Linked DNA regions of Noviherbaspirillum saxi. The protein of the gene in region 2 interacts with the protein of the main gene of each other region in a pairwise test. Links are inferred from orthologs where the notes say so. Each region holds a gene or a part of one and is shown on either strand. Other genes may lie near its edges.

What was found.
Region 1: the proteins of recJ (region 2) and D3871_RS02095 interact in binary tests that used the Escherichia coli proteins (3 or more experiments, as listed by UniProt). The link is inferred for Noviherbaspirillum saxi from one-to-one orthologs.

What each region holds. Positions count from the first base shown.
Region 1 is NZ_QYUO01000001.1:418,643-425,398, forward strand. The notes cover bases 1,749-4,932. They hold D3871_RS02095 (DNA topoisomerase III), read right to left. Parts: upstream 4,586-4,932; coding sequence 1,949-4,585; downstream 1,749-1,948. Other genes in these bases: D3871_RS02090 (GFA family protein), read left to right, coding at 1,749-1,807; D3871_RS02100 (Smg family protein), read right to left, coding at 4,814-4,932. Also shown: D3871_RS02075 (methylated-DNA--[protein]-cysteine S-methyltransferase), read left to right, coding at 1-254; D3871_RS02080 (hypothetical protein), read left to right, coding at 448-630; D3871_RS02085 (glycine zipper 2TM domain-containing protein), read right to left, coding at 1,000-1,218; more of D3871_RS02090, read left to right, coding at 1,400-1,748; more of D3871_RS02100, read right to left, coding at 4,933-5,293; DNA-processing protein DprA, read right to left, coding at 5,503-6,615; D3871_RS02110 (LysM peptidoglycan-binding domain-containing protein), read right to left, coding at 6,628-6,756.
Region 2 is NZ_QYUO01000001.1:1,473,216-1,479,786, reverse strand. Bases 3,181-6,179 are described here. They hold recJ (single-stranded-DNA-specific exonuclease RecJ), read left to right. Parts: upstream 3,181-3,832; coding sequence 3,833-5,527; downstream 5,528-6,179. Other genes in these bases: D3871_RS06940 (hypothetical protein), read left to right, coding at 3,181-3,836. Also shown: D3871_RS06955 (TatD family hydrolase), read right to left, coding at 1-603; lipoprotein-releasing ABC transporter ATP-binding protein LolD, read right to left, coding at 593-1,279; D3871_RS06945 (lipoprotein-releasing ABC transporter permease subunit), read right to left, coding at 1,367-2,632; more of D3871_RS06940, read left to right, coding at 2,772-3,180. UniProt on the Escherichia coli protein: Single-stranded-DNA-specific exonuclease.

The DNA.
Region 1 (6,756 bases), 1.1 Mb from region 2 along the record:
CGCTGCCCTATGGCAGCACCTCAACCTATCAGGCAATCGCCCAGCGCATTGCCAACCCGAAGGCGATACGGGCGGCAGGCACCGCAATCGGACGCAATCCCGTATCGATCATCGTACCTTGTCACAGAGTGTTGGGGGTGTCCGGCGCCTTGTCCGGTTATGCAGGCGGGGTGGAACGCAAAAGCTTTCTGCTTGAACTCGAAAGCAGCAGTCACGGCAAGCAAGCGCTTTTGCAGGGAATGATTGCAGGCTAGATTGAGTCTGCCCTAAAGGATGGCTGTGCCATGTGAAACGTCGGGATGCAGCAGTGTGCGGTGCATCGAAAGAAGCCAGTCGGCCAACCTTCGCGCGTAGATCCCGGATGAACCGGCACACCGCTGTCGGATCGATTACTTCGCGCCTGTGCCGCCGCTGGCGCCAGTACCTGCGCCTACGCCGGTGGTACCCGTGGTACCTGCACCGGAAGTGCCGGGAGTGGTCGTCGTGCTGGCGCCTTCAGCCGAACTTGGAGCGGGCATGCTGCTGCTCGAACCGCCGGAGGAAGGTGTGCCTGACGAGGAAGGCATTCCAGACGAGGAAGGGCTGCTTGGGCTGGTAGTGGAAGCGCCGCTGGTGCCACTGGTGCCGTAGCTGCCGGAACCTCCGGAACTGCCAGTGCTGGACCTCATGCCGGTGCCCGAGGTGCCGCATGCGCTCAATACCAATGCGCATACCAGAGGGATAGTCCATTTCATCATAAGAATTCTCCTTAAGAATCGAGCAGTTACCAGCGTCAACTGGCAAACTTGCTCATGCCAAAATGGCACGCTGCGACTGTGTAGAATCTATCAACACTCGAAAGTTCCGGCGGAAGCATTTGGTTACACACGGGAGGGAAGACGCAAAGGGGGAGTGCCGCGCACTTGCGGCAAAAATCCAGCTGATTCCGGTCACCAAGAAAGGTCAAGAGTTCGTGGCTGGAAAGAGATAGCGCGGATGAAGGTCCGCGCCAGGGCAAATTTACTTCTTCGATACTTCGTTGCCGACCAGGCCGCCGACTGCAGCGCCGCCGATCGTGCCAAGCGTGCTGCCGCCCGTAACTGCATTGCCGGCGACACCGCCAAGTACCGCACCGGTACCTACGCCGACTTGTTGCCGGGTTGGCGTTCCACAAGCTGACAATGCGGATACAAGAGTAAGCGCGCTCACTATCGAGATCAAAGTACGTTGAATCATCATACCCTCCGGAACATTGGTATTCACGTTTCCGGCAAGCCGGAAAAAAACGCGTTATGCGTTTTGCAAAAGTTCGACCGTTGCGTTACGGTGCTAGTTCCGACCTGGCATTTTCAGGAAACATAAGCCCATGCCGCCGCTGTACGGTGCGGCGCAACAATGCGATTGCGAAAGGAGAATGAACATGATCCATGGAAGCTGCATGTGCGGCGGAGTGCATTATGAATACACCGGCCATCTCGGCACCATGACGGTGTGCCATTGCAGTGACTGCCGGAGGGCGCAAGGCTCCAGTGGTGTGGTCGCTGCGCCGATAGATCGTCATCTGTTTCGCTGGACGGCAGGTGAAGATTTGATTGCGGAGTACGAATCGTCGCCGGGAAAGAAGCGCGCATTTTGCCGGCGCTGCGGCGCACCGTTGTATTCGCGTCGCGACGACGCGCCGGACATACTTAGGCTACGCATGGGATCTATCGATACGCAGATCGAAGCAACACCGGTAGCGCATATCTATACGGTGGACATCCCGCCATGGGCCGACTTCCATGACGAGTTGCCGCGTTATGACACGCATGAACATGGTCGTTATTGATACCAATCCCAGTCCATAGCACGACATCAACGAATGATATTCACGCTATTCGCAGCATGAAAAAAAGCGGCTTTCGAAAATCGAAAGCCGCCTGGATTTGCCTACTGCGTGCGTACTGCGCGATGTGTCTGATCTACGCCGTTATGCCGCTTTCTTTGTAGCGGCCTTTTTGGCGACGGCTTTCTTCGCTCCGGTCTTGGCTGCGGCCGTTTTCGTTGCAGCCGTCTTGGTCGCCACCGCTTTCTTTGGCGCTTCTTCGGCATCTTCCTTCTCCGCCGCCTTGCCCTTGGCCGGTGCCTTGGCCTTGCGCTCTTCGAACTCGAAGCCGACCTTGCCGTTCTTGTCCTTTACCAGGAAGGCCTTGAACGGCCGGCGCGTGCGCTGCGAAATAAAGCCGGGCAAAAGATCGGTCTTGCCGTCATTGAGCAGCTTGGCCATCTGCTCGGGCAGGATTTCCTGCTGCAGGATGATGCGTCCGCTGCGGAAGTCGCACTCTTTCGGTTTGGCGACCGTCTTTTCGCAGACGTAAGCCAGTCCCATTTCGTACACGCCGCTGGCGCATTTCGGGCATGGACCGAGCGGCGTCTGTTCCGAAAAATCGACGCCTTCGCCATCTTCGCCTTCATCCTGGTTTTGTCCGAAATCGAATTCCAGCTTGAAGTTGTTGATGTCTTCATCCCGCGCGATCTTCAGGATCGCGGCGAACGGACGGCCCATCTTGGAACGGAATCCTTGCAGCGGACCGATCTCGCGCTTTTCGAGCAATTCCTCGACTTCCGCGATTTCAAATTGCCGGCTGCCCGGGATCTTGCTCATCGAGAATTCGCACTTGGTGCAGGCGAAGCGGCGATAATTTTCCTTCACCACGCCGCCGCAATTCGGGCAGGGTGTCTTCAAGGTCGCATAGTCGCCGGGGATAGTGTCGTTGTTGTATTCCTTCGCCCGCTTGACGATCACTTGCGTCATCTGCGCGATCTCGCGCATGAACTCTTCACGGCTGATCTTGCCGCGCTCCATCTGCGACAGCTTGTACTCCCAGCCGCCGGTCAGTTCCGGCGCGGTCAGCTCATTGACGCCGAGTCCGCGCAGCAGTGTCATCAGCTGGAATGCCTTTGCGGTGGGAATGATTTCCCGGCCTTCGCGCAGCAGGTATTTTTCATTGAGCAAGCCTTCGATGATCGCCGCCCGCGTCGCCGGCGTCCCGAGTCCCTTGCCGGCCATCGCTTCGCGCAGGTCTTCATCATCGAGCAGCTTGCCGGCGCCTTCCATTGCCGACAGCAGCGTCGCTTCCGAATACCGCGCAGGCGGTTTCGTCACCAGGCCGTTGGCGACGACTTTCTCGGTCTTGACCTTTTCATCCTTGGCGACCGGAACCAGCGTGCCGGCATTTTCCTTGTCGTCGTCGTTCGCCGCTTCCTTGCCATAGATCGCCAGCCAACCGGGGTTGGTCATGACCTTGCCTTCAGTCTTGAACTGGTGGCCCGAAACTTCGGTATAGCGCGTCGTGACCTGGAATTCGGCCGCCGGGAAAAACACCGCCATGAAGCGGCGCGTAACCAGGTCGTACAGTTTCTGTTCCGGCTCCGACAGGTTCCTTGGTGCCTGCGTGGTCGGGATGATCGCGAAGTGGTCGCTGATCTTGCTGTTGTCAAAGATGCGCTTGTTCGGCTTGACCCAGCTCTTGTTCAGGATCTGCGACGCAAACTGCTGGTAGTTATGATTTTCCGATACCGTTTCCAGCGTCTGCTTGACGGTGCTGAGGTAATCCTCCGGCAGGTGGCGCGAATCGGTACGCGGATAGGTCAGCACCTTGTGCTTTTCATACAGCGCCTGCGCCAGGCCGAGCGTGTTCTTTGCCGAGAAGCCGAAGCGGGCATTGGCTTCGCGCTGCAGGCTGGTCAAGTCGAACAGTGCCGGCGCAATCTGGGTTGCCGGCTTCGATTCCTCGGTCACCGTACCCTGCTTGCTGCGGCATGCGGCTACGATCGATTCGGCGGCAGCCTTGCTCCACAATCGTTCGGCGCGTTTTTCGGGATCGGTTTCATCCTTCTTGAATTTCGTGTCCAGCCAGCGGCCTTCATAGATGCCGGCCGCGCAGATGAATTCGGCGCGCACTTCCCAATAGTCGCGCGGCACGAATTTCTTGATCTTTTCTTCCCGCTCGACCACGATCGACAAGGTCGGCGTCTGCACGCGCCCGACGGTGGTCAGGTAGAAACCGCCTTCCTTGGAATTGAAGGCCGTCATGGCGCGCGTGCCGTTGATGCCGATCAGCCAGTCGGCTTCGCTGCGGCAGCGCGCGGCATCGGCCAATGGCAGCATTTCGCGATCTTCGCGCAGACGGGCGAAGCCGTCGCGGATGGCACCCTGCGTCATCGATTGCAGCCACAGGCGCTTGAGCGGCTGCTTGGCTTTTGCGTACTGGACGATCAGGCGGAAAATCAGCTCCCCTTCGCGGCCCGCGTCGCAGGCATTGATGAGGGCGCCGACGTCCTTGCGCTTGAGCAGCTTGGTGAGCACCTTGAGGCGCGATTCGGTCTTCGGAATCGGATTGAGGGCGAAATGCGGCGGGATCATCGGCAAATGGGTAAAGGTCCATTTGCCGCGTTTGACGTCGTATTCTTCGGGTACCGCGATTTCGACCAGATGGCCGACCGCGGACGACAGCACGTATTCGTCGGATTCGAAGTACTCATCGTGCTTTGTAAAGCCGCCGAGCGCCTTCGCGATATCGTTCGCGACAGAGGGCTTCTCTGCGATGATGAGGGTCTTGGTCATAAGCGTGTTCTCTTTATAGAGCAGGCGCGGTAACGCGTGGAAGGCAGCCGGTAGGACTTGCTTGAGTGCAATCCCTACTAATATAGCAACTTATCGGGTGAATTAGCGGCCAATGATAAGCGCGTTGCGGGAGAAACCGCAAGCGAGGACAAATGCGAGTGCCCGCTGTGTCCCGGTAAGGCATCCCGGCAACAGCGGGCAGGTGGTATAGATAAGGGCCTGACGCGGCTAGTGCAAGAGGCGCGGTTCTGCGTCTTCGTCGTCGGAAAACAATTCATCAAAGATCAAGCCATCCGGTTCCTTGCCTTGGCTCCAGAGAACCATGAGCACGATTACCTTGATCTTGTCGAGCGACACCTGCGAATCATCACTTGCTGCCAGTGCACGTTCAATGATGATTTCGCGCTGAATCGAGTCGATGACCTTGGCCGATTCCAGAAATTGCAAAAAGCCTATGGTTTCGGTGCCGAGCACATCCATTTCCTGTTGTGCATAGATACGTATGCCAAAGGAAAAGGCGGTTTGTTGCGGGTAGCGATCTGAAAATTCGCTGGTTGCTTCAGCGAGGTCGGTAAGCCAGCCCAGTGCCTTGGAAATCTCTTCTTCCTCGAAGCCGACAGCCGACAATTTCTTGGTCAGGGCTTCCGAGTCCGGGCAGGCGTCGGGGCGGTAATAAGTTTCGTAGAGGTAAACGAGAACGTCGAACATGATTTCACTGTACCGTTAAGGCTAAGGTCCAATTTTCCGGACAGTAACCAGGTTGCGAATAAATGACACTCTCGAGTGCATCTTTTCTTGCATGAAGACACCTGAAGCCAAGAAAAGAGGTGCCATGCCTGCGACAGTACAAAAAATATTGCAGTCTTACAGGTACAGCATATCTTAAAACAGAAAATGCCGACAGCAGGTTTTTGGTATCAGGATGTTGCCAATCGACGGATCATGCCACCTGGAAGTGTTTCCACGCGGCCATCCAATTCATAGGCCAGCAATTGTGCACTCAAGTCGGCAATGCCGATCTTGCAACGCTCTGCAAGCGCGTCGATGTGGACCGGATCATACCCCAACGCGGAAAGTAGTGCGCAGCCGCTGCCATCTTCGCTGGTTTCCTGCCGGGGCGCAGGCGTCAGTCGGGTTGAAAGCTCGCCAAGCTCTTCCAGAATATGCTGGGCCGAATCGACCAGCTTTGCGCCTTGCCGGATCAGCAGATGGCAACCCTTGGACAAGGGCGAATGAATCGATCCCGGAATCGCGAATACATCGCGGCCCTGTTCGGCTGCCATGCGCGCGGTGATGAGCGAGCCCGATTGCGCGGCTGCTTCGATCACCAGCACGCCACGCGACAATCCGGAAATGATGCGGTTGCGGCGGGGGAAGTGCGACGCCGCCGGGCCAGCGCCAAGCGGATACTCGCTGACGATGCAGCCCGAGTCGGCGATCCGGTGCGCCAGTTCATGATTCCTGGCCGGGTAAACCGAATCCGCTCCGGTACCGATGACCGCAACGGTAGACCCGGTTCCGCGCAGCCCGCCGCAATGCGCCGCCGTGTCGATGCCGAGCGCCAGACCCGATACCACCGTCAGTCCGGCCTGGCTGAGGGCTTCGGAAAATTTTTCCGCATTCAGGATGCCTTGCCTGGTCGCGTTGCGGCTGCCGACGACAGCGATGGAAGTCGCGGCGAGCAATTCGTGCCGCCCTTTTATATAGAGCAGCAGCGGCGGGTCGGGGATGTTGAGAAGATGGCGCGGATAGTCGTCATCCGCCAGTGTGACGATCCGGTTGCCGGGGCATGCCGCCCATGCCAGCGTCTTGTCGATCCGGGCGCGCGTGGCATCGGAAAGCGGCAGCAGCAGTGCGCGCGCGACCCGTTCGGATGCGACGGAGGCAAGCGCGTGAAAATCGGTGTTGAAGATATTGTCGGGCAGCCCGAACGCAGCCAATAGCCTGTGTCCGGTGTCAACTCCTACACCAGCGGTCTGCTCGAAGCGTATCCACTGCGCAATGTCCTGCGCCCGATCCGATTGCGTCATGCGAGCCTTGCGTTATTCCGGCGAACGCGCCACATCGCCTATCTGAACCGTGTCAGTGACTTGCATGACCAATCCGTAGGAGATGTTGTCGAACACGCGGAAGATGAACAGGTTGCCGTAGCGGTTGTCCGGAAGCTTGAC
Region 2 (6,571 bases):
TTCGGGCAATTCGGTAGCGAGCCTGCGGATTTGCAATGCTCTGGTAAAAGTCATCGCTCCGCCGAAGCCGAGCATGAAGCCGCGCCTGATGAATTCTTCCGCCTGCTGGAAGCTTCCGTTATAGGCATGGGCAATGCCACCCGCAACATCGATCCGGCGCAGGTATTTCAGGATCATGTCCTGTGAGCGTCGTACATGCAGCAGCACCGGCAGGCCGAAATCCCGCGCTATCTTTAACTGTCCGCTGTAGAACCGTTCCTGCTTCTCGCGCAATTCACCGGTGCCGAGACCTGGAATAAAAAAGTCCAGTCCTATTTCACCAATCGCCACAAACCGCGGATCGGTCATTGCTTCGCTCACTGTTGTGCGCAACAGGTCCAAGTCGTTCTCTTCCGCGGCGGGCACGAAGATCGGATGGATGCCGAGTGCATAGCAGCAGTTGCCGGCCCCATGGGCGAGCGTTTTTACCGTCGCAAAATTGCTTGTTGCTACCGCCGGGATCACAATCATCGATACGCCCTGCTGTCCCGCCCGCACCGCGACGTCGACATGCTCGCCGGCGAATTCGCTTGCATCCAGATGGCAGTGCGTATCAATCCACATAGGGATGCAAACCGTCTTCCGACAAACGCAGCACACGATCGCAATGACGCGCCAGTTCGATATCGTGCGTCACGATGACGAAGGCGGTGCCGAGCGTACGCGAGAGTTCCAGCATCAGATCGAAAGTCTTGTGCGCGGTGACACGGTCAAGATTGCCGGTCGGCTCATCGGCCAGCACGCAGGAAGGTTGGGTTACCAGCGCGCGGGCGAGTGCCACGCGCTGACGCTCGCCGCCGGACAGTTCACCGGGCACATGGGACACGCGCTTTTCCAGGCCAACGCGCGTCAATACCTGCAGCGCCGCGTCGCGCGCTTCGGCCCTGCTCTTGCGACGGATCATCAGCGGCATGCCGACATTGTCGAGCGCAGAAAATTCCGGCAGCAGATGATGGAACTGATAAACGAAACCGAGGGAATTGTTGCGCAGGTCGCCGCGCGTTTTTTCGTTCAGGCCGGCAAAGTCCTTGCCAAGCAGGCTGACGCTTCCAGCCGATGGCGTGTCCAGCCCGCCGAGCAAATGCAGCAGCGTCGATTTGCCGGAACCCGATGCACCGACGATGGCCACCCGTTCACCGCGCGAGACGCTGAAGTCAATGCCGTTCAAGACGCTGACGGAGTATTTTCCCTGGGTAAAAGTTTTCGCGAGACCGCGACAAGACAAGACTGTTTGATCCATCCTCATTCCAGCGACGTGTTGGCAAATACCGCTGCAACGCGGCTTTCCGGCATGCAAAGCGTGTTGCCTGCATACATGGGCTTGTGCTTATTCATAGCGCAGCGCTTCGGCGGGTCGCACATTGGCGGCGCGCCAGCTCGGGTACAGCGTCGCCAGGAAGGCGAGAATTACCGCAACACCGCCTATCCTCCAGACATCCGGCCAGCGCAGATCGGAAGGCAGAGATGTAATCAGGTAGATTTCCTTGGACAGGAATTGCACGCCGAGCATGCGCTCGATAAAGGGGACGATGACATCGATATTCATCGACACCAGCACGCCTAGGCCGACTCCAATCGCGGTACCGAGCAATCCAACCAGCGCTCCCTGGATCATGAAGATCTTCAGAATCGAAGCCGGCGATGCGCCAAGCGTGCGCAGGATGGCGATATCGGCTTGCTTGTCGGTGACCGTCATGACCAGCGTCGATACGAGATTGAAAGCTGCCACCGCGATGATCAGGGTAAGGATGATGAACATCATCCGCTTTTCGGTCTGCACGGCGGCGAACCATGTGCGGTTTTGTTTCGACCAGTCCAGTATCAGCAGGTTGCCGTTCAGGATGCGGGACAGCGTCAGCGCCACCTCAGGCGCACGCTGCATGTCTTCCACGCGCAGGCGCAAGCCGGAAGGCGCCTCCAGCTTGAACATGCGCATTGCGTCGTCGATATGGATAAAGGCGAGGCCGGAATCGTATTCATGGTGTCCGGCTTCGAAGATGCCGCCGACCGTAAACTGCTTGAGGCGAGGCAGGACGCCGGCCGGCGTGATCTGGCCCTGCGGGGCGATCATCGTGACCTTGTCGCCGACCTCGACATGCAGTCCACGTGCGAGTTCGCGTCCGAGAACGATATTGAACTCTCCGGATTTCAGATTATTGAAACTGCCATCGCGCACCTGCGAGGCCACATCGGATACCTTGGGTTCTTCCTCCGGAAGGACACCGCGAATGATCACCCCGCGCACGGTATCGTCCCGCGTCATCATGGCCTGCGCCGCCACATAAGGCGCGGCGCCCTTGACTTCCTTGACCTGCATCGCCTCTTTCGCGGTGACGTGCCAGTCCGGCAAACTACCGGAGGCATCGTACACTTCGATATGGGACAGCACCGACAGCATCCGGTCGCGCACTTCCTTCTGGAATCCGTTCATCACGGACAGCACGACGATCAGGGCGGCGACACCGAGGGCAATCCCCGCCATCGAAATCAATGATATGAATGAAATAAAACTGTTACGGCCGCTGCGCCGACCGGCGCGCGTATATCGCATGCCGACCAACCATTCGAACGGTAGTTTGTTAACAATACTCAAAAGAAAACTCCATGGAATAAGTCGCCGGATCGTCTGAGCGACGGATGAAGCGCCAATTTGTTCTGCTTAACCTTGCATAGAAGTTTGGCAACATCCGGCGAAGCCGAAGTTTGCCATATATTTGCCCTACAATCACACGATGAGTCATCTTGATATCCTGATCCCTTTCGGTCTGCCGCCGGAAGAGCTTGCTCCGGACCTGTTCCGCGAGTTGAATGCCCCGGCCCTTGCCACGCTCACCGCACGTGCAAAATCCGAAGACGTGGCCGCCCGGCGCGAAAACTTCGCCGACTTTTACCGTACCCTGCCCCACGAAACCTGGCTGGCGCGCCGCTTTGGCCTTGACGGTCGACTGCAGGACAGCGGCAGCCCGCCGGTCAGCACCGAACTCATGCGGGCGCTTGGTCAGTCAGTCGACGAAGGCCTGTGGTTCATCGTGGAGCCGGTACATATTCATTTTGCGCGCGACCATCTCGTATTGACCAATCCGCGCCAGCTTATGCTAACGGAACCGGAGGCGCGCGTACTGTTTGAAATCGCAAAACCTCTATTTAGCGATGCCGGCCATGATTTGCGTTTTGGCAATGCTCGCTACTGGTTCCTGCGCGCCGACGCCTGGGATGGCCTGCAAACTTCGTCGCCGGATGCCGTAAGCGGTCACAACATCGATATCTGGATGCCAAAGGGCGCCGGCGAACGCGACTGGCGCAAGGTGCAGAATGAGGTGCAGATGCATTGGCACGATCATCCTCTGAATGCGCAAAGAGAGGAGCGACGGCTCAAGCCGGTCAATTCTCTCTGGCTCTGGGGTGCTGCCGCAGCAGACATGAAACGAAGTGCGCCGCCGTATGACTTTGCCTGTAACCTGAACGACTGGATGCCGGCACTTATGCCCGACAACGCCGGAACGAGGACGGCCGCCTCTGCCGGCGCACTGCTGGACAGGCTGCCCGAGCGCGGACTGATACTCCTCGACGACTTGCAGGAGGCTGCCCTTTCAAGCGATTGGGCCGGCTGGATCAACGGCGTGCGTCGCATCGAAACCGACTGGTGCGCGCCATTGTTGGCCGCTCTCAAATCGGGGTCGCTGGCGTCACTGAGCCTGGTGATTACCAACGACATCCGCCTTTCCCGATTCACCACTACCCGAACATCCTTGCGGAAATTCTGGGTCAAGCCTTCACTCGCAACACTATGTCAATGACCCGCATCGCCACGCGGAGCTATTCGTTCCGCACCGCCGAAATGCTGCGCCAGCAAGGCGTCCACCCCGTGCTTGCACGCTTGTACGCTGCCCGTGGCCTGGCTGACGTCCGGGAACTGTCAAGCGACCTGACCTCGCTGATCAATCCGTCCGGCCTGCTTCATGTGGACGCTGCCGCAAGTTACCTCGCCGACGCGATTGCCGATGGAAAAAAACTCGTTATCGTCGCCGACTACGACTGCGACGGCGCAACCGCATGCGCGGTCGGCCTGCGTGGCCTGCGTTCGCTCGGCGCGCAGGTCGATTTCATCGTGCCGAACCGCTTCGAATACGGCTACGGCCTGACACCGGAAATTGTCGAACTGACGGTAAGGGAAAAAGCGCCGGATATCATCGTCACGGTGGACAACGGCATTGCCAGTATCGATGGCGTGGCGGAGGCCAAGCGCCGCGGCATCGACGTTGTCGTCACCGATCACCACTTGCCCGGCGACACCCTGCCCGACGCACGCGTGATCGTGAATCCCAACCAGCCCGCCTGCGGATTTCCGAGCAAGAACCTGGCCGGGGTGGGAGTCATGTTTTACGTCCTGCTCGCCTTGCGCGCGGAAATGCGCAAGCGCGGCAGATTCGATGCGCAGAATCAGCCCAAGCTCGATGCACTGCTCGACCTGGTTGCGCTGGGCACGGTGGCCGATGTGGTCAAACTCGACGGCAACAACCGCATCCTGGTGGCACAGGGACTCAAGCGCATGCGCTCGGGTCGCATGCAAGCCGGCGTGGCTGCGCTGTTCCGGGCTGCGGGACGCGAAGCGCGGAGTGCAACGCCGTTCGATCTCGGCTTTGCGCTCGGTCCGCGCCTGAATGCCGCAGGACGTCTCGCAGACATGTCGCTCGGTATCGAATGCCTGACCACGGACGATGAGGGCCGTGCCTGGGCGATTGCCCAACAGCTCGACGCGATCAATCGGGAGCGGCGAGAAATCGAATCGGATATGCAGGATACCGCCTTGACCTTGCTCGATTCGTTCGAACCGCGCACACGCACGACCATCAGCGTATTCGACGACTCCTGGCATCAGGGCGTCATCGGGATTGTCGCGTCCCGGCTCAAGGACAAGTTCTATCGGCCGACCATCACCTTCGCCCCTGGTGGAGAAGGCTTGATCAAGGGGTCGGGCCGCTCGATTGCCGGCTTCCATCTGCGCGACGCGCTTGATCTTGTTTCCAAGCATGCACCGTCGGTGATACAGAAGTTTGGCGGGCATGCAATGGCGGCGGGATTGACGATTCGGGCCGAGGCGTTCGACGCCTTTGCCGACGCCTTTGAAGCGGTCGGCCGCGAGTGGCTGACAGACAGCCAGCTGGAACGCATCGTCGAAACCGACGGACCGCTGGAAGAAGCGTATTTCACGCCGAATTTCATTGAACTGCTCGCCGGCCAGGTATGGGGCCAGGGATTCGCGCCGCCGGTGTTCTGCGACGAATTCCGTGTACTCAACCAACGCGTCCTGAAGGAAAAGCATTTGAAACTGAGCCTGGAAAAGTCGGGGCGCCGCTACGACGCCATCTGGTTCGGCCACATCGAGGAATTGCCGGAACGCGCCGTGGTGGCCTATCGGCTCGATGCCAACGAATTCAACGGCGCGGTGCGGGTGCAATTGCTGGTTGAACATGCGCAGCCGGCCTGACACCGCTTGATCGCTTGCCTTTTCGGCAACAGCCGACGGCAGGCCATTCGAGCTACTCCTTATGCTCCTGTTTTCGCTGCGATCTCAGGCCACCAATGCGCCTGAGCGACAGGCTGCTCGGGTATAATCTAAGGTTTGATTGCAAAGAAAATATCATGGAAGCCGAACGCCTCAATTCCCTCTCCTCGCTGCTTGCGGACCTGACAAACCGCGCAGCCGAACTTCGGAGGTATCTTTGACGTCGATGTAAAGTCAGAGAAACTCGAACAAGTCAACGCCGAACTGGAAGACCCGAACGTCTGGAACGACCCCAAGCGTGCCCAGGATCTCGGCAAGGAAAAGAAATCGCTGGAAGCGATCGTCCTCACACTCACCAAGATCGATGCCGACCTGGCCGATGCGCGCGACCTGTTCGATATGGCACGCGAAGAGCAGGACGAAGATACGCTGATGGCGATCGAACACGATGCCGATGAACTCAGGAAACTGGTTGAAGGCATGGAATTCCGCCGGATGTTTTCCAATCCGATGGACCCCAACAACTGCTTTATCGATATCCAGGCCGGCGCAGGCGGCACCGAAGCGCAGGACTGGGCGTCGATGCTGTTGCGCCAGTATTTGCGTTACTGCGAACGCAAGGGTTTCAAGACTGAAATTCTGGAAGAATCCGAAGGTGAAGTCGCCGGCATCAAGACCGCGACCATCAAGGTCGAAGGCGAGTATGCCTATGGTTTCCTGCGTTCCGAAAGCGGCGTGCACCGCCTGGTTCGCAAGTCGCCGTTCGACTCCGCCAATGGCCGACACACTTCCTTTTCCAGCGTATTCGTCTACCCCGAAGTCGACGAATCCATCGAAATCGACGTCAATCCGGCCGACGTGCGCGTGGATACCTTCCGCGCATCTGGTGCCGGCGGACAGCACATCAACAAGACCGACTCGGCGGTGCGTCTGACGCACGGACCTTCCGGCATCGTCGTGCAGTGCCAGAACGACCGCAGCCAGCACCGCAACCGTGCCGAAGCCTGGGCCATGCTGAAGTCGCGG